Regions from separate parts of the Aliiglaciecola sp. 2_MG-2023 genome, predicted to be linked through region 2. Evidence: predicted binding sites of a transcription regulator. Region 2 holds the regulator's gene; the other holds the start of a gene.

Region 1 (10,060 bases), on a different contig from region 2:
GTTTTTGAAAATGTACAAGCTAGGCTTAATTTTAGTGTCACCGGAGACGTTGGTATATCGTCAATTTCCTCTGTTATTACTGAGCAAGCTGCTTTCGATAAATTTCATAAAAATAATTACGATGCTGTGACCCCGGCGAACAACCAGTTTCAAGCGACTATACTAGCGGGCAATCAACTGCAAATTGATAACTTGGGTAGCGGCGATACAATTGCTACAGTTAATTTTATTTCTGGGGAACCCCTAGTGTTTAATGGCATTGAATTTAATGTTGAAGGAAGTGTCGGTAATACCTTTGACTTTGAATTAGATAAGCCAGAAAAGAAAAATATAGCCGAAACATTAAACAACTTTTATCTGGCGCTGAATAATGGCGATTTGACTGATAAAGGACTTAATGAAGCCATAGCCGATGCACTGGTGGGTATTGATAATGGTTCAAAGGCGTTAGCTAATGCAACTTCATCCTTAGGTGGCCGCATGAATGTTGCCGAGTCGGTTTATGAATCGAATTTGGATCTTGAAATCGCCAATAAAACAGCCCGTGCGAACATCGAAGATGTGGATTATGCAGAGGCCGTTTCTGAATTGAGTAAACAAGAAACCGCATTGCAAGCAGCTCAAGCAACTTTTTCGCGCGTAACTGGACTAACGTTATTTGACTATATTTAATTTTAGATCAAAGGTTTAGCTGCGCTAAATAGATGTGACTTTGATTGTCGATATGACTTGAATAATAGCTAACGTATATTTTTTCATTATAGCGCACCATGCCCGCATAACTGCAGTCGCCACCTGAGGGTAGAACAACCTTTAGGATCAACTTATTAGTTTCAATGTTCATTTGCCAAAGCGCAGTTTTAAATTTTCCATTCAACCAAGCCCTACCACAAATCAATATATTTTCCGGACCATGTGAAATGATAACAGGAGCACCAATATATTGTTGCAAATCAAACCACTGCCAACGGTTATAGGGAGGTTTTGAAAAGCCACATTGCGCAGTAAACGAGTCAGCATCTCTGCGAACCACGGCATAAGCATCGCCATTTTTCATAAAACACAAATCACTTTCATTAGGATAACCAAGTCCGTGACTGGCTAGACTAAGCACATTAGGTTTTACACAATCAAAGGTGCGTAATGGATTACCTTTATATAGGTTCAGTTGTTGTTGAGCACGTTTGTAAGCAAATCCATAGGCTTGTTCTCCTTGCCAGCGTATTCGCCAAACCCACCAATTTTTTTCTGCAAACCAATGTTGACTCGACCAACTTAATCCATCTTGGGAAAACCAACACAACGAACGACTATGCCGCCACTTGCCAGTTTCATCATAACAACGAGCGTAGGCAGTCATCAGTAATTTGCCATCGGGCATGACCGTTAACTTAGGATCTCGCAAATCACAATTTGCCATTTTAAGGGTGGTGCTGTTAATTTTTTTACCAAATAGGTCGCAAGTAACGATGCGTATGTCACCATCTTGACTCATGTGATCTGACGCTTCTCTAAAACTAACAAATAGTTTGTCAGCAAACTCACAAAGATCGGTAAAAGCGCTGTGTTTAGATGTTTTCCAAATCGAATTAGTCCAATTAATCATCATTTTTAAAATTTATTTTTATCTAAAAAGCTATTGAATCTCAATTAATTACAATTTGCAAAGCGGAAATTTTTTGCCGTTTTTATAAAAAACGGCAAAATTTAGTTAAAGGGATTTTTTAACCCGTCGATACCCTATCTGAGAGAGCCAGTAACACCGATCTAGTTTTGACTAAGATTGATGTTCTTGAATGTGTTTTTTAACCACCGATTTTTATCGGTTGCCAGCGAAACGCTGGACTGAGAGTGTAGGAGATATCCCATGGGATTATACGTTAACACCAACGTTTCGTCTTTGAATGCGCAACGTCAATTATTTGATTCATCTAACCGTTTAGGCACGTCTTTTGAGCGTTTGTCTTCTGGTTTCCGTATAAACCGTGCAGCGGATGATGCTGCTGGTTTGCAAATTACCGACCGTTTAACCACCCAGGTTCAAGGTCTTAACCAAGCTGTAAGAAATGCCAATGATGCGATTTCTTTAGCACAAACTGCTGAGGGCGCGTTAGGAGAAGTTACAAACTCACTTCAACGTATCCGTACTCTTGCAGTCCAATCACAAAATGGTATTAATACCTCTGCTGACCGTTTAGCACTACAAAAAGAAGTTTCAGCACTTAAAACTGAAATTTCACGTATTGCTCAAACTTCACAGTTTGCCGGTGTCGACATCCTTGATGGGGCATTTTCAGCTGCATTCCTAGTGGGTGCAAACGGTGGTCAAACTATTTCTGTTAATTTGTCTAGAACTAGTGGTTTTGGGGCTTCTGGCCTAGGTATCGCTGCTACGTCAGTTGCGAGTATTGAATCTGCATCTGCAGCGTTAACAGAGATTACTGCTGCAATTTCAACTGTAGGAGCTGTACGTGCCGATTTAGGTGCTCTGCAAAACCGTTTCCAATCAACTATCAGAAACTTAAGTAATATATCTGAAAATGTTGCTGGAGCTCGTTCACGTATTCGTGATACAGATTTTGCTACAGAAACTGCTGAATTGACACGTAATCAGATTATCCAACAGGCAAGTTTAACTGTTTTGTCTCAGGCTAATCAGCGTCCACAATCAGCGCTTCAGCTTCTAGGTTAATAGAATACGATTGGGAAATTAAAGCCAGGGGGTAGTGATTCTGCTTTTAATGGCCCATAACGTAGAGAGTGCGCTCTTTCCCTCCTAACGTGAGAGCGCTTCGCCGACTAATTTAGTCGGCTTTTTTCTCAACCTAACTAATTGATATTAATAGGGATAATAATTTAGCTTAAATTTATGCTAAAGGATTTTTCGATCCTGTTCGATAAAGATTCCAAGAGCGATGTACAAAATAAAAAAATAATAAGTACACGCCTAAATAAGTGACGTAATAAAACTAATAATAGCGCACTTAGAATCACCGCAAAAACCACTAATAATAATAATAGGTTTGGCGGATTGCTTAAATCGTTAGGAGAAAAAAATGTCTTTATACGTCAACACAAATGTGTCGTCGTTGAATGCGAGTCGTCAGCTATTCACGTCGAACAATAATTTAAGTACAGCGTTTGAACGCTTATCTTCAGGTTTGCGCATAAACAATGCGAAAGATGATGCCGCCGGACTGCAAATCTCCAATCGACTTACCACGCAAATTCTGGGCCTTAATATGGCTGTAAGAAATGCAAATGATGGTATTTCGCTTGCGCAAACTGCAGAAGGTGCATTGGCCGAAACTACATCTGCATTGCAACGCATACGTGTATTAGCGGTGCAATCTCAAAATGGTATTAATGGATCGGCAGATCGATTAGCACTACAAAAAGAAGTAGATGCTTTAAAACAAGAAATAAGTCGAATTGCCGCAACTTCGCAATTCGGTGGCGTTAATATTCTTGGTGGTGCCTATTCGTCCGCCTTTTTGGTGGGTGCTAATCCAGGTCAAACTATCAGTGTCAATATCTCTAGAGCAGGTGGATACGGGACTTCCGGCTTATTCGGTTCTCAGAGTATTGAAGCAAATTTAATATCTGTTGCTACTGAGGCCGATGCGTCTCGTGCTATGACGGCTGTATTAGGTGCAATTTCTATTATCGATGCTAAACGCGCTGATTTAGGTGCGATTCAAAATAGATTTCAATCAACTATCAGAAACTTAAGCAACATTTCAGAAAATGTTTCAGCGGCGAGATCTCGTATCCGCGATACAGACTTTGCGGCTGAAACCGCTGAACTAACCCGCTGGCAGATAATTCAACAGGCCAGTATTACAGTGTTGGGACAAGCGAATCAACGTCCTCAAGCTGCATTGCAACTGTTGCAATAATATAAGTAGAGAAAAATCATGAAATATGATGCTGAGCAAGCAAAAGGGGCAGGCTGCAACATTGAAGATTGATTGAACAAAAGAAAACGGTCGGATTGCAAATTGTGGGGGCAGGCTGCAACCGACCGAAGAAGGAACGTTTTACTAGAACAATTAGATAACTCACGCTATGCAAAGGCGCGGGCGAATTCTCACTCCATAATAAAGCCTTAGGCTTTTTTAATGGGCAGTCGACTGGGCAGAAAAGAAGCCAGGAGGTAGTGAGGGGTATTGAGGTATAGGCCATCAATCCCGCCCGTCGACTTGAGCTTTCGCTCATGCTTTTTGTACAGCTTCGTCAAACGTAATTGTTTGGCAAAACTGTCAGCCATGGTAATGACTGACAATATGGATTTAGCATTATGTGTGCCAAATTTACATTTAACTGAGTTGCCTACACTTATTCTATTATAAAACTTTTGATAAACAGTAAGTTAGTTAAAGTTTAGGAGTGTGGATAATGACATTGTTTGTGAATACAAATATTTCATCAATTAATGCCAAGCGGCAATTAATTACCACCAATAATGAGTTAAGTACCGCTTTTGAACGTTTATCGTCTGGCTTTAGAATTAATGGCGCTAAAGATGATGCAGCCGGTCTGCAAATATCTAATCGTCTAACCACACAAATTTTAGGCTTGGATATGGCGGTGAGAAATGCAAATGATGGCATTTCCTTAGCCCAGACTGCAGAAGGAGCGTTAGCAGAAAGCACGGTAGCGCTTCAACGTATAAGAGTTTTAGCCGTACAATCTCAAAATGGGATTAATAATTCAGCGGATCGCTTAGCCCTGCAAAAAGAAGTGTCGGCATTAAAAACTGAAATAAGCCGTATTGCCAGCTACAGTCAGTTCGGCGGAGTAAACTTACTCGATGGATTTTATTCTTCAAAATTTCTAGTCGGGGCCAATGCTGGTCAAACGATTAGTGTCAATATATCCCGAGAGGGTGGATATGGTATTTCGGGTTTATTTGCCGGATTTAATCTTTCGGTTGCAACAGAAGCTCAGGCTTCAGCGGCGTTAACCAGAGTAAGCCAAGCGATTTCCATTATTGATGCTAAGCGGGCTGATTTAGGGGCGATTCAAAATCGCTTTCAATCCACTATTCGTAATTTAAGTAATATATCTGAGAACGTATCAGCGGCAAGATCGCGTATTCAAGATACAGATTTTGCCACAGAAACGGCAAGTCTTACCCGCGCACAAATTTTACAGCAAGCCAATTTAACTGTTTTGTCCCAGGCTAATCAACGGCCTCAGGCTGCATCACAGTTGCTCGGGTAATATAGAGATAATCAAATTTCTGAGGGTAGGAAATGAGAGGCCAACCCAGAGGCACATTGGAAATGTGTCTAGATAGGCCAGGGATGGCGGTGGTGTCGGCACCACCTAAATAAAAAGCCGACTAACAGGACTGAGAGTGTAGAAGTTTGGTTGAGAGGCCAGTATTCATTCTCTAACCCTGCCAGCCGGACAGAAACAGTATTTGCTCGTACTCCTAACGTGAGCAAGTTGGCCAGGTCATTTGATCTGGCCTTTTTTTATTCTTATGCCAAAAAAATGGCTTTTCTATTTTGTCTCACGTTTATACTTGCATAACTTAGCAATCGCTGTGCCAAAACTCGCTCAAGTCTAAAAGTGAAATATTCAAAGTAACAAACACATTTAAATTACAACAAAGTAATATTGCTCAGTTGGCGGTCACCTACGTTAACCAAATCGCATTTAACTTTGCTTCCTTGAGGTGACTCTGACTCAATGCGCAATATTTAGTTCAAACCAATTAAATGGGCGTTGAAAAATAAACATTGGGCTTCCTACATAAAACCAGCCTAAACACCTTTTTATCTCCTGCTATTCACTTATCTTTTTAAAATAAATATTCATTATTTTTCATCTTTATATAAAAGTTGTTATTTTTCAATTATTTACATTTAACGAAAAAATAATAAAAAAACTAAAGATCTTCAAGTAGCGGTCGATAACATTAGTTGAGGGGAATTCTTTTTAAAGAATTTTATGTTGAGAATCGGTAGAGGTGCTGATTCTTAAACAAAGAGAGGAGGCTTACAAGATTTATTTCTTGGAAGTCAAAATTGAGGCGAATTACCTTATCAGTTAATAGGTAGTTCTCAGGAGGTAAATATGGGTTTATATGTAAACACCAATGTGTCGTCTTTGAATGCGCAGCGCCAGTTGTTTGATTCAGGACAGGCACTTAGCACATCATTTGAAAGATTGTCGTCAGGCTTTCGTATCAACCGAGCAGCAGATGATGCGGCCGGTTTACAAATCTCAGATCGTCTTACTACTCAGGTACAAGGTCTAAACCAAGCGGTACGTAATGCAAACGATGCTATTTCACTAGCACAAACAGCTGAAGGTGCATTAGGTGAGGTTACATCATCATTGCAACGTATTCGTACTCTGGCGGTACAATCTCAAAACGGGATTAATACATCTGCTGACCGTTTAGCACTGCAAAAAGAAGTTTCTGCATTGAAAACGGAAATCTCACGTATCTCAACCGATTCACAATTCGCCGGTGTTGATATTTTGAAGGGATCTTTCTCGGCAGCTTTCTTAGTTGGAGCAAATGGCGGACAAACTATATCCGTGAACTTATCTCGCTCTGGCGGTTACGGTTCTTCTGGTTTGAATATAGGTTCTCTTTCAGTTGCCACTATCGCAGGTGCATCTGGTGCACTAACTTCGATTGATAATGCAATATCAACAGTGGGTGCTGTGCGAGCCGATTTAGGTGCGTTGCAAAACCGTTTCCAATCAACCATTCGTAACCTTAGCAATATTTCAGAAAACATTGCCGGTGCACGTTCACGTATTCGTGATACAGACTTTGCAACGGAAACAGCTGAACTAACCCGTAATCAAATTGTTCAACAGGCCTCTTTGTCTGTGCTTAGCCAAGCAAATCAGCGACCTCAGTCGGCGTTGTCTTTGCTAGGATAATTTGATTAGCTTTTTTAAGGTTAGTCTAACAATGATAATGCCACTATACTCTATACAGTTAGTGGCAAATTGCTTTTAAGTGGAGGTGGAAGATGGATGTCAATTTTTCACAGTATGGCCAGAATTTTGCACAGCAAGAGGTATCAACACCTGTTTCTGTAAACGTATCTGAACAAAATCAACTCAGAAACGAACAGAAAGCGGTCGCCGAGTCTGCGCAAAATGGTCAAGAAAAAGAAAGGCAGGCCGATAACAACGCATCAAACAATGAAAGTTCTTTGAACATTGAAAGTGCGGTTAGTGAAATAAGTGATTTTCTACAGGCAACTAATCGTCAACTGTCGTTTTCTGTTGATGAAAAGAGTGAACGACAAGTGGTTAAAGTAACCGACTCAGAGTCTGGGGAAGTGATTAGACAAATCCCCTCTGAAGAAGTACTTGCTTTGTCTGAGAGAATCAAAGATCTCCAGTCTGACGTTGGCAGCGCAGTAGGGGTATTATTAAACAAACAAGCTTAGTTTTTAAAAGAGGTTCGTTATGACTATTCAATCGTTAGGTGTAGGTTCTGGGCTGGCGTTAGATGATTTAGTCACTCAGCTAATTGCGGCTGAGCGAGCACCAAAACAGACTCGTTTAGACGACAAAGAAGAGGCCTTAGACGCGGAAATTTCTGGTATTGGCCAGCTAAAATCCAAAATGAGTGACTTTTTAGACACCGTAGATGAATTGCGCAGCGATAATAATTTGCAAGGGCGTGAGCCTAAGATTACCAACCCAGATGATAGCATCGAGCCTTTTACTGCTGAAGCTGCCAATAGTGCTGTTAAAGGCGAATATCAAGTAGCTATTACTCAATTAGCTAGTGGTAGCCGGTTAGAAACTGCGGATGCAAGTGATGGCGGCTTTGCAAGCAAAAGCGACTCTGTTTTATCCTCAGGTAGCGGTAGTCTTACATTTAAAGTTGATAGCAGCGGCGATAGTTTCGATATTAATGTTACTGCGGGTCAAACCCTCCAACAACTTGCCAATGCAATCAATAGCTCAGATGATAATTTCGGTATTAACGCCAGTATTATTGATACTGGTACTGCATCTGGTGGCGCTAAGCTGGTTTTAACTTCATCAACTACAGGTGAAGGAAATGATTTAGTCATTGTCAATAATGATAATTTGGCCGATTTGGATAGAGTTTCCACCACAGATTCTACTGAAGTTGCAACCTATCTAGAGCCCGTGGTAAGTGCACAAAATGCGAAAGCGACGATCGACGGCATTGCGGTGGAATCCAGTACTAACGAATTTGAAAATACTATTTCAAGTGTTTCGTTTGAAGCATCAACGCTCTCCACTAAAGATTCTTTAGGGGAATTTCAGACTTCCACTCTAAAAATAGGTTACGACACTGAAGGTTTAGATAAAAAAATTCGAGATTTTGTCGATAACTTTAATGCACTTGCCAAAGAGATCGATACGCTCACCAAATATGGTACCTCTGAACTAGAAGACGACGGCGTGTTGGCCGGTGATTTTATGGCGCGAAGCATTACTTCTGGCTTAACGAGTATTATCGGCTCTAGTGTGGAATCATCTGCTTTGGGTGGTTTATTCGCAATCGGAGTAGAGCTTAATTCTGAAGGTAAATTGGAAATTAGTTCATATGATGAGTTTGGACTAGGTAGCGGTGAAGATCGTCTGGCTGAAGCATTGGAAGATAATTTTGATGATATCGCAGCACTATTTACAGATGATGAGGATGGTATAGCCGCTAGATTGTACGACTATACTAAAGAATACACTACTTTTAGTGGGCTGTTAGCTACTCGAGAGCGCTCAGCAAAAGATGAAAAAGATCTGTTGTCTGATGAGCGAGAACAATTCGAGCTTCGCATGCTCGGCTTTGAAGAAATTTTACGTGATAAATATTTAAATCTTGACCAAACTGTAACTAAACTGAACCAAACCGGTAGTGCGTTATTGGCATCGCTAGGTCAAGCATAAGGAGTTGTAATTTATGGCGCTTAAAGGCATCAATGCTTATAAAAAAGGCAATTTAAAACAAGATGTGGCATCTGCGGATCCTCACAAAATTACCCTGATGTTGATGCAGGGCGCTTTAGACCGCATGGCCTATGGTAAGGGCTGCATTGAGCGCAGAGATTTTGAAGGTAAGTCAGAGCACTTATCTCGAGTCTCCGCTATTTTAATGAATCTTCGGGATACCTTAGATTTAGAAATCGGCAGTGAAGTGAGTCAGAATTTATTTAATTTGTATGACTACATGATCCAGCGCGTAACTGACGCTAATATTCAGAATGACTTGAAGATCATGGATGAAGTGATTAATCTGTTGTTACCTATTAAGAATGCCTGGGCGAGTATCCCCGAAGATGCGAAACAAGAAGCTTATGAAGCGCAAAGGCAAAAACGTACTGCAGTCGTGTGAGTAAACTAACCTTAAATCATCGATTTACACCAGATAACCTTAAAGATATCAATGGCCAAATTGAAGCTGTTTTAGACGCTAAAGAACTTGATAATGAGTTGCTCAAGCAACTAATTATAAAACGCGATGTTGTGGTCACAAATCACCTTAAATCCCTAGAGCGAGACAATGAAAAAGTTTTTGCTGAGCATGAAATAATAGTTAACAATACGCTTTCAACGATAGTAGAAAGCCAACTTAAAGAATCTTTAACACAATTAAGTGGATTAATTAGAGGCAAGAAAATAGTCAACAAATACAAATAATTCACTAATATCAATGTTCTTTACTGTCCAAATAGCGTTAAAAATTCAGCCTGCAAAGTTAGTCAATTATAAAACCTTTCGTTATTAATAATCTCCGAAACATTTTAGTTATGCCGCAATTCTCATAAGCTAATATATTACTTATACTGGATTTTTGAACGCAGTATTAGATAATCATTTTTCATAATTGATAGCTCTGAGTTTAGGTTGTGTCACTTAAACCAATAGGAATGGAAATTGCTTGTTATGACTATATAGAGGTATAGTTTCAAAAGTTTGACGTTACTTATTGGATTTGAATTGCAAACTACCAAATAGTGATTACATTTAAATCAATTAAGTCGTTGCTGCGTTTATTAGCGGTTGAAAAACTAAATAGACATATAGCTAGAAACACATA
Region 2 (10,060 bases):
GCGTCTAACACACCTCGACTTATGGCAATATCTTTTAACTTATCGGGATCCATGCCTTTACCATCATCTTCAATGGTAAGCAGTATATGATCCCCTTCCTGAGACGCAGCGAGCTTTACAGTGCCTAGTGACGGTTTACCTGCAGCCAAGCGTTCATCTGGCATTTCGATTCCATGATCGACTGAGTTTCGAACCAAATGAACCAAGGGATCTGCCAAAGCTTCGACTAAATTCTTATCTAAATCTGTTTCTTCTCCCTCAAGGACCAAAGAAATTTCTTTTTTGAGACTACGTGCCAGATCTCGCACTACTCTGGGAAAGCGACCAAAGACTTTCTTAATAGGTTGCATGCGCGTTTTCATCACCGCGCCTTGCAAGTCACCTGTCACAACATCAAGATTCGCAATCGCTTTGGTCATGCTTTCATCATTGATATTGACACCTAAACTTAACAGTCTGTTCCTAACCAATACCAGTTCACCAACCATATTCATGATCTGATCTAGGCGCTTGGTATCGACTCTTACTGTTGTTTCACCCTGGGCACTGGCAACTGGTTTTTTGTCATCTTTTTTGACGACAGCCTTGGCAGCTGCTGGCGAATTTGCTGGTTTTACAGCCACTTCTGCTTTGGCTGCTGGAGGTGGTGGCTGTATTGATGACGGTTTTGGCGCTGGTGTAGGTGAAGGCGCTGCTGTTGGCGTCGGCGTCGGCGCTGGTGTAGGTGTTGGCGCTGAAGCTTGCGCTTTTACAGCAGGTCCTTTCCCTTCACCATGCAATTGATCTAACAATGCTTCAAACTCATCATCTGTAATATCTTCAGAATCAGAGGTCTCTTCTGGTGCGGCACTCACTGGTTCTGGCGTCGGCTCTGGAGCTGGCTGGACTGCTTCAAATTTATCGTTTGAGAAGCCACCTTCACCGTGAAGTTGATCAAGTAAGGCTTCAAATTCATCGTCAGTAATATCTTCATCACTGGCACCAGTGATTAAGTCGGCGGGGGGAGTAACTTCTGCAGGTATTGACTTAGCTGTACCATGCAGTTCATCCAATAGAGCTTCAAATTCGTCTTCAGTGATGTCTTCCATGTCGTCGTTCGACTCTGCACTAGAGTCGGTCTCGACTATCTCTTGAGGCGCTTCAAAGGCCGCTGGGGGTTCTACACTTGACTCATCTTTTGATTCTGGTTTACTCAATCGATGTAACGTTTCTAAGAGTTCAGGGGCGGCAGCTTCAAGTGGCACGCGTTTTTTGACATCTTCGAACATCTGCACAACCACATCTGTGGCTTGTAAAATAACATCCATTAACTCTGGCGTCAGAGTGCGTTGTCCATTACGCATGGTATCGAAGACATTCTCAGCACCATGGCAAATATCGACTAATTCTGTAAGTGATAAGAATCCAGCGCCACCTTTAACTGTGTGGTAACCGCGGAATATCGCATTCAGCAAATCAGAATCTTCTGGATTGTTTTCAAGATCAACAAGCTGCTCTTGCAGTTGCTCTAATAATTCACCTGCCTCAACTAGAAAGTCTTGTAGAATATCCTCGTCAACTTCAAAAGACATGAATAAGTTCCTCTTAAAACCCTAAGCTAGATAATAAATCATCTACATCGTCCTGATTGGACACCACATCATCGCGTATTTCAGCATCAATGATTGGACCTTCAGCTTTCACTGTATCGGACTCAGCTTTAGATTTATGAGCATTTTCATCTGCTTTTGAAATTAACGAACTTGTTTCAGAAGCACCAAAAACAGTCAACATATGCACTAAACTGTCTTCAACTTCTTTCACCAATTCGATAACTCTGCGAATAACTTGGCCAGTGATATCTTGATACCCCTGTGCCATCAATATATCTGTTAAGAATGCAGTTAATTGTTCGGTGTCTTTAGATGACTGTTCTAATAATCCATCTAAGTCCGAGCAAAGAGATTTAAATTCGCCAAGTTGTAACTGCCTAGTCATCAACTTTTTCCACTCGGGGAGCAAATTATTAATACCTGTATGCAGCTTTTCAGCAATAGGCATACTTGCTTCCACGGCATCCATCGTTGTGTTAGCCGCTTTTTCGGTCGTTTCTATAACATAGTTCAGGCGACTTTGCGCATCAGGTATTTCTTCATTGGCTAAATTCGAAATGCGATCATCAAGTTGAAAACTATTCAGAGAGTCATGGAGCTGGCGGGTTAATTTGCCCACCTCTGCAAATAATTCAACAGAATTGGTTAAAGAGGCTTCTTCGAGCAATTCGCTAGCAGCTTGGTTATCTCCGCTTTCCAGCAATTCAACTAATTTTTTAGCGTCATCAAGAGACATTGGAGCTTTATTAGAGCCGGTCATTTAGACACTCCTAATTTTCAACACAGGTTAAATCTTAACCCAGTCTCTCAAAAATCTTGTCTAGCTTCTCTTTAAGCGTAGCCGCCGTAAAAGGCTTAACAACATAACCGTTCACTCCAGCCTGAGCTGCCGCCACAATTTGTTCTTTTTTCGCTTCAGCCGTTACCATTAAAACTGGTAAATGCTTTAAACTATCATCTGCACGAATGGCTCTAAGCAAGTCAATTCCTTGCATGCCTGGCATATTCCAGTCTGTTACTACAAAATCAAAATCACCTTGTTGCAACATAGGTAACGCAGTGCTGCCATCATCGGCTTCTTGAACGCTTGTGTAACCTAAGTCTTTAAGTAAATTTTTGATGATGCGTCTCATCGTTGAAAAGTCATCAACAACGAGGATTTTCATATTTTTATCCAAAACTGCCTCCAATGAGGATTAAATCAAATGGTGTTTTATTATTCTTCGTTAACTCGCCAAGATTGCATTTTGCTTTTCAATTTTAACATTGCTTGGCTGTGAATTTGGCTGACTCTGGACTCGCTAACTTCGAGTACCTCGCCAATTTCTCTGAGATTCAACTCCTCATCATAATACAATGACAGTACGATTGCTTCTCGTTCCGGCAAAGTAGTAATAGCATGTGCTAATGCTTTTTGAAATGAACCTTGTAGTAAATCCTGAAAAGGCGTGTCACTACCTTTATTTTGCTCAGTGGTAATCACATCTTCGGTAATACCTAAATCTTCAATACCGATAATTTTTCCAGCGTTGACTTCATTCAACATCTGATGGTATTCGGGTAGGCTTACTTCTAACTTTTCCGCGATATCTATATCTCTAGCATCTCTGCCCGTTTCACGTTCTACTTGATTAATTGCTTGGGTAATTGCTCTGCCATTTTTATGCACAGATCTGGGTGTCCAGTCGCCTTTGCGGATTTCATCAAGCATGGCTCCGCGGATACGGATACCTGCAAAAGTTTCGAAACTTGCGCCTTTTGAGCCATCGAAGTTTTTTGCGGCCTCGAGCAATCCAATCATTCCAGATTGAATTAGATCATCCACTAATACACTGGCAGGTAATCTGGCTAATAAATGATGGGCAATTCGCTTAACCAAGGAAGCATGTCTTTCTACAAGTTGAGCCAAATCGGCTTGTTGTTGATAAGCTGCTGCCTTTCTAATCACCTTTGTCCACCTACCACTTTTTCGGCGACAAGTTGTTCTAAGAAAAACTCTAAGTGTCCACCAGGTTGGTTGGGAATTGGCCAATGCATTGCTTTTTCTGCAAGGCCTTTAATAGCGATAGAAGCTGGCGATCCTGGAAATGCATCTACAATTGCTTTTTGTTTTCGAACTGACTTACGAATATTCTCATCGTAAGGAACCGTTGCTACTAGTTCTAAAGCAACATCTAAGAAACGGTTAGTCACTTTAGATAACTTTGCAAATAACTCTTGTCCTTCGCGCATGTTACGTACCATGTTGGCAACGATCTTAAAGCGAAACACGCCGTGTTCTCTGTTCAGTAGTTTGATCAACGCGTATGCATCAGTTAAAGAGGTGGGTTCATCACAAACAACCATCATTATATCTTGTGATGCTCTGGAAAAACTGAGCACCATATCTGATATGCCCGCGGCCGTGTCTACAATAAGCACATCTATATTGGTACGCAACTCACTAAACGCGCGAATTAGTCCTGCATGTTCAGTGGGGCTGAGTTCGGTCATTGATTGTGTTCCGGAGGTTGCCGGTGCAATCAATACCCCATGAGGGCCCACAACTAAAACTTCATCCAGCGTACATTCACCAGATAAAACATGGGATAAGTTTTTTTCTACTCGCAAGCCTAACATGACGTCGACGTTTGCCAACCCTAAGTCGGCATCTAACACCATGACGCGCTTGCCCATTTTAGCCATCGAGATAGCCGTGTTTAAGGTAATGTTCGTTTTACCGACCCCACCTTTACCACCGGTTACCGCAATCACTTTGATTAATCGAGATTGATTCATTCGTCTTAAGCTACTCGCTTGGTCGTCAATCATATTGCTAATGCCGATTTGTTTAGTTCTGGCTTAGCAGTATGAATCAAACCATATTTTTTATAAAGCTTAGCCGCTGCAGAGATTAAAAACTTTGCGTCTGCAACTTTAATATCTTCAGGGACTCGTTGTCCATCCGTCAAATAACTAACGGCTAACTTATGTTCAATTGCCACACTTAACGCTTCTCCGAGACTATAACTCTCATCGAGCTTGGTTAAAATACATCCCTGCAAATCAATATTGCTAAATGCACTCAAAGTATGCTGCAGCACTTTGTATTGTGCATTGGCTTGAATCACAACATACTTCTTGATATTAGCACATGAATGCTGATTTAAGGTATCTAACTGCTTGATTAGTCGAGAATCTCTTTGACCAAAACCTGCAGTATCTATTAAAACCAATCGCTTGTTACGCAGTTGGAAGAGTATATCTGACAATTCTTCCGCATTTTGCGCTTTTTTTACGTTACAGCCAATAATTTTTCCATAAGTCGCCAATTGTTCAAACGCCGCTATACGATAGGAATCAATTGTTACCATCGCGATTTGGTCAGCGCCATACTTTTGCGCTGCTCTGGCCGCCAATTTGGCTATGGTTGTGGTTTTTCCTGTCCCTGTGGGACCAACTAATGCAACAACACCTTTGTCGGCCAGAATAGCATTGCCAGTGGTTTGGATACGATTAGACAATAGTTTAAGTAAAAATAACCAAGCCTGCCTTTCATCTGCGTTTTCGGGAGTAGGAGTATAAGAGACTATGTCATCGGCAATGTGACTACTAATGCCCATTTCAATCAGTCTTGAGGTTAAATACCCGTGCATAGGATGAGCACTTTGACGTTGTTGTTTTAGCAAACCAGAAACTTGAAATTGAAGTACATTGCGCAGCGAATTTAACTCATTTTTTATTTCACTAATGGCAGAATTCGAAACGTCTTCAGCCTGTGCCGTTTTTACCTCATGACTATTAGCTTCATTTTGTGACGTTGGCACGGCTGCTGCGGCTTGTTTTTCGAGTAACTCACGCAGGCTATCTGGCCCCGAGTCGCCAATAATTTCACTCAGACTCGGCACTTTTTGTTGTGCTGCTCGCAGGCTTTGTGGTTGATTAAAGTTTGCTGTAGTAGCTTGTCGCCCAGGATGCGCAGTTGCAGTTGCAGTTGGCTGTTTATTAATACCAGAATGCTTAATTCGTTGATTAGGTTCCGTAACAGCTTCAGGTTTTGCTTGATCGTACGCAGCAACAATTTCGATTCCTTCCGAAGTCTTCTTGTTGGACATAATGACCGCATCACCGCCAAGTTCTTTTTTTACTTGGTTAAGCGCATCGCGCATGTCTTTTCCGATAAAACGTCTAATTTTCACATTGCCCCCCAAAGAAGCATCTGGTCTAGTTTATATAAATTAGTCTGCGCCATTTTATTGACCCACAGCACTTACAATTCGAATTTGTTTGTCACTTGGAATTTCTTGATAAGATAAAACGTGCAAGCCCATCACTGAATGTTTGAAGAATTTTGATAACACAGGTCTGAGCATGCCTGATGTTAATAATACGGCTGGCTCACCTTCTAATTCTCTTTGTTGCGAAGCTTCAGACAACGAGTTTTGTAATTTTTCAGCTAAGCCAGGTTCAATACCAGCGCCGTCTTCTCCACCAGCTTGTAAAGATTGATGGAGCATTTGTTCCAAGTCAGGTGCTAGGGTAATAACCGGCAACTCTTGTTCGTTGTTATTAATCTCCTGCACGATTAAACGTTTTAACGATATTCTAACGGCAGATACCAACACATCAGGATCTTGAGTTTTAGGACCATATTCACATAACGTTTGCACAATACTGCGCATATCTCGAATAGGAACGCCTTCATATAGCAAGGTTTGCAATACTTTTACCACTGTACTTAACGGCAAGACTTCCGGTACCAAACCTTCAACCAACTTAGGACTGTTTTTAGCTAACATATCGAGGAGTTGTTGAACCTCTTCATGTCCAAGTAGCTGATACGCATTATTAGTTAGTAACTGGCTAAGGTGTGTAGCAACCACTGTTGCCGCATCTACTACTGTGTACCCTAAAGTTTGTGCGTGTTCACGTTGTTGAGGGCGGATCCAAACGGCTTCTAAACCAAAGGCTGGGTCTCGTGTTGCCTTGCCCTCTAGTTTTCCGAAAACCTGCCCTGGATTAATCGCTAATTCATCGTCATGACTAATCTCGGCATCCCCAACCGTAACTCCTAGCATAGAAATGGTATAGCTATTGGGGTTTAAATCTAAGTTGTCACGGATATGCACAGGTGGAATTAAAAATCCCAACTCTTGAGACAATTTTTTACGAACGCCTTTAATCCGGGTGAGAAGCTCACCACCTTGAGTTTTATCAACTAAAGGAATTAAGCGATAACCCACTTCTAAACCTATGGTGTCGACATGCTGCACATCATCCCAACCAAGCTCTTTAATCTCTTGCTGCTGGCTTTGTTCCGGCGTATTTTCCAATACTTGCGGTTCAGCAGCCTGCTTCTTGGCGTTCCAGAAATTGTAGTAAGCAACTGCCGCTACAAATGCACTAAAACCAAGAAATGCTATGTGTGGCATACCTGGCACTATACCCATCACGAATAAAATCGCGGAGGTAACATAAAGCGCTTTTTGGTTACCTAGTTGGCGTCTCATTTCCTGACCCATTTCTTGAGAGTCATTTTCGCGGGTAACAATAATCGCCGTAGCCACGGAAAGTAATAACGAAGGTATTTGCGCAACTAAACCATCACCAATGGTTAAAATAGTATATATTTCAATGGCTTCGCCAAAGGCTAAGTCATGTTGAATAATACCAATGAATAAACCACCAACAATGTTGATAAGCATAATGAACAAACCAGCAACGGCGTCACCTTTAACAAATTTAGAAGCACCGTCCATTGAGCCGTAAAAATCGGCTTCACTGGTAATTTCCGAACGTCTTTTTCTGGCTTCATCTTGATCAATATAACCGGCGTTCAAATCGGCATCTATCGCCATCTGTTTACCGGGCATCGCGTCCAAGGTAAAACGAGCACTTACTTCTGAAATACGTCCTGCACCAGCAGTTACCACTTTAAAATTGATAATCAGTAGGATAGCAAACACCACTATACCCACAGCGTAATTACCACCAATAACCACTTCACCAAATGCCTGTATTACTTTACCAGCAGAATCTCCACCTTCATGCCCTTCCAACAAGACAATTCGCGTGGAAGCAACATTTAAGGCAAGGCGTAATACAGTGGCAACTAACAGTATTAAAGGAAAAATACCAAAATCAACAGGCTTATTAGTAAACACAGATACCAAAATCACCATAAGTGATAAGGCGATATTGAAGCTAAAAAGTATATCTAGTAGAAATGCCGGCATCGGCAGAATAACCATGCCCATTATGGCTAGCACTACGATTGGAGCGCCGACCCCATTCATAAAGCTTTTTACCTGATTTTTGTCTACCCGATTGAGGTAACCTGCAAGTTCCATAAACAAATTTTTGACGGTTATTAATATAATATGTGGAATTGCAACAAGCGCGCCAAAACTAAAATGACTGTAAATTGACGTTCTTTGCTAGAAAATGAGTTTACGAAATTAAAGCCACTCTACTCCGCTCTATCACGCATAGTGAATAAGCCTGAGGACAAATTAAACTGCTCCGCAATAAAATAATGGAAATGAACAAAAAAGCAGAAATAGGACAAATCGGTATACAGGTGAATATATTAACAGACATAAAAAAACCTGGCTGAAGCCAGGTTTTTTAAAACGAGAGAATAAATTTACTTAGCAGCCACTTTTCTGCGTACTAGTAAACCTAAACCAGCAAGCATAAGAACTAATGCTGAAGGCTCTGGAACATAAGTTACGGCGCCAAGAAAAATATCAGCATCTACTGATGGAAACACGCCTATTATATCGCCACTAACGTCATATACATATTCATCAACAAACAAGAAGCCGTCAAGAAAGCCAACATCTAACGTTAATATATAGTCTGGCATGGAACCAAATAAAGGAAATGTTTCAAATAAAAATTCTAACCCAGCATTTGGAGCAAATGGATTAATACCCGCTATAATTGGAAGACCTTGATCCGCTGAATCACCATCAGCCTCAGTTAAAACTAAATCGCCGATAGACAAATCGAGCTCTACAACGCTCAAAAAACCGGCCCCATCCGCGTCTTCAGTATTGTAAGTAACAGAACCTATTACCTGAGGACCTAAATCAATATTGAATGGATGAAACTCAGAAAGCAGAACATCTGCATAGATATCTTGTTGAATAATTGCGCCAGCGTTAGCTGAAAGAGACATTCCCAGTGTAGTGGCAATAAGACCTGTTGCGAGCAAAACTTTTTTCAAATACTTCATACTAGTGAACCTTATTATTGTTTTAAACGATTTCGTTCATTTTTATTGTTATATTTCGGTCACAAACTAAACAGTGCGACCTCAGCAATTAAGTAAAGCAATTACTGAACCAACTTATTTTTATTATATGAATCAGTAATTTATTATTACGTAACAAAATAAGCCTATTGAGATCGTTAAATTTTTTGACACTTAGTTGCTCGATTATTTATCGTCTTCAGTCGATTTTTTGGGTGTATCGTCGAAATCACAATCAGACTCTTCACGATCCCCAACTACATCTTCAAGACGCACTTTATCAACACTTCGAAACGTATTTATAGGTCCTGCTAACGCATAGAGGGCAAACACTATAAACAACACTAAAGAAGGCGCCGTGGCAACAATGATGAAAATTAACATCACAATTAAAAGTCCAACAAAAGGTACCTTGCCGTGCCAGTCAACTTCTTTAAACGAGTTATATTTGAAGTTACTTACCATTAATAATCCAGCTAAGCCCGTTAACACAGCAACTACTAGACCGAAATCTTTGCCATCGACGTCGTATTCAACGCCAACCCAGACCATTCCGGCAACTAATGCAGCCGCAGCGGGACTTGCTAAGCCTTGGAAAAAACGTTTATCCGCCACACCTAATTGGGTGTTAAACCTTGCCAGTCTTAATGCAGCACCCGCCACATAAATAAAGGCAGCCAACCAGCCAACTTTACCTAAATCGGTTAAACCCCAATTATAAGCAACAAGAGCCGGCGCCATTCCGAAAGACACCATATCGGCCATAGAATCGTATTCAGCACCAAATTCGCTTTGGGTATTTGTCATGCGCGCAACTCGACCATCTAGGCCGTCAAAAATCATCGCCACAAAAATCGCCACTGCCGCGGCTTCAAATCGACCGTTCATCGATGCGACTACAGCATAAAAACCCGAAAACAGACCAGCCGTTGTCAGCAAGTTCGGTAACAAATAAATACCTTTACGTTTAGAATCCGACATTATTCCCCCTTCAAAATGAGCGCACAAGATAGCATAATCCTGAATTAGCTCAAAATCATACACACCCTTGCACGGACTAATTTTAACGCTTCTTTGCGCAAATATACTGTTTCTTTTTGAAAAATGTTTCCTATTTGAGCATTTCCTTTATAAGTAAACGCTTATATCTCAAAATACCTATGCTACGAAAGTCATACATAACTCCCTTTAATCTCGCGGTATACTGGCTTTAAGAAAGATTAGAACGATA

Evidence for each region. Region 2 encodes FliA, which starts transcription of late flagellar genes. Its sites were predicted from a motif close to CTAAAGNTNNNNNNNNNNNNGCCGATA; they were not measured.
Region 1: Q4567_RS01290 (flagellin) is a predicted target of FliA. The motif match lies at 5,900-5,926, and genes of this name have one in related genera.

The regions. Positions count from the first base shown of each region.
Region 1 covers NZ_JAUORY010000001.1:313,579-323,638, forward strand. The annotation lists gene flgL (flagellar hook-associated protein FlgL) at 1-672, shown strand, start outside; gene Q4567_RS01270 (hypothetical protein) at 680-1,609, opposite strand; gene Q4567_RS01275 (flagellin) at 1,868-2,692, shown strand; gene Q4567_RS01280 (flagellin) at 3,057-3,899, shown strand; gene Q4567_RS01285 (flagellin) at 4,399-5,226, shown strand; gene Q4567_RS01290 (flagellin) at 6,088-6,912, shown strand; gene Q4567_RS01295 (flagellar protein FlaG) at 7,005-7,430, shown strand; gene fliD (flagellar filament capping protein FliD) at 7,450-8,910, shown strand; gene fliS (flagellar export chaperone FliS) at 8,924-9,355, shown strand; gene Q4567_RS01310 (hypothetical protein) at 9,352-9,660, shown strand.
Region 2 covers NZ_JAUORY010000003.1:76,704-86,763, forward strand. The annotation lists gene Q4567_RS04185 (chemotaxis protein CheA) at 1-1,571, opposite strand, end outside; gene Q4567_RS04190 (protein phosphatase CheZ) at 1,585-2,352, opposite strand; gene cheY (chemotaxis response regulator CheY) at 2,387-2,770, opposite strand; gene Q4567_RS04200 (RNA polymerase sigma factor FliA) at 2,809-3,540, opposite strand; gene Q4567_RS04205 (MinD/ParA family protein) at 3,537-4,403, opposite strand; gene flhF (flagellar biosynthesis protein FlhF) at 4,400-5,770, opposite strand; gene flhA (flagellar biosynthesis protein FlhA) at 5,825-7,921, opposite strand; gene Q4567_RS04220 (PEP-CTERM sorting domain-containing protein) at 8,218-8,811, opposite strand; gene pssA (CDP-diacylglycerol--serine O-phosphatidyltransferase) at 9,016-9,810, opposite strand.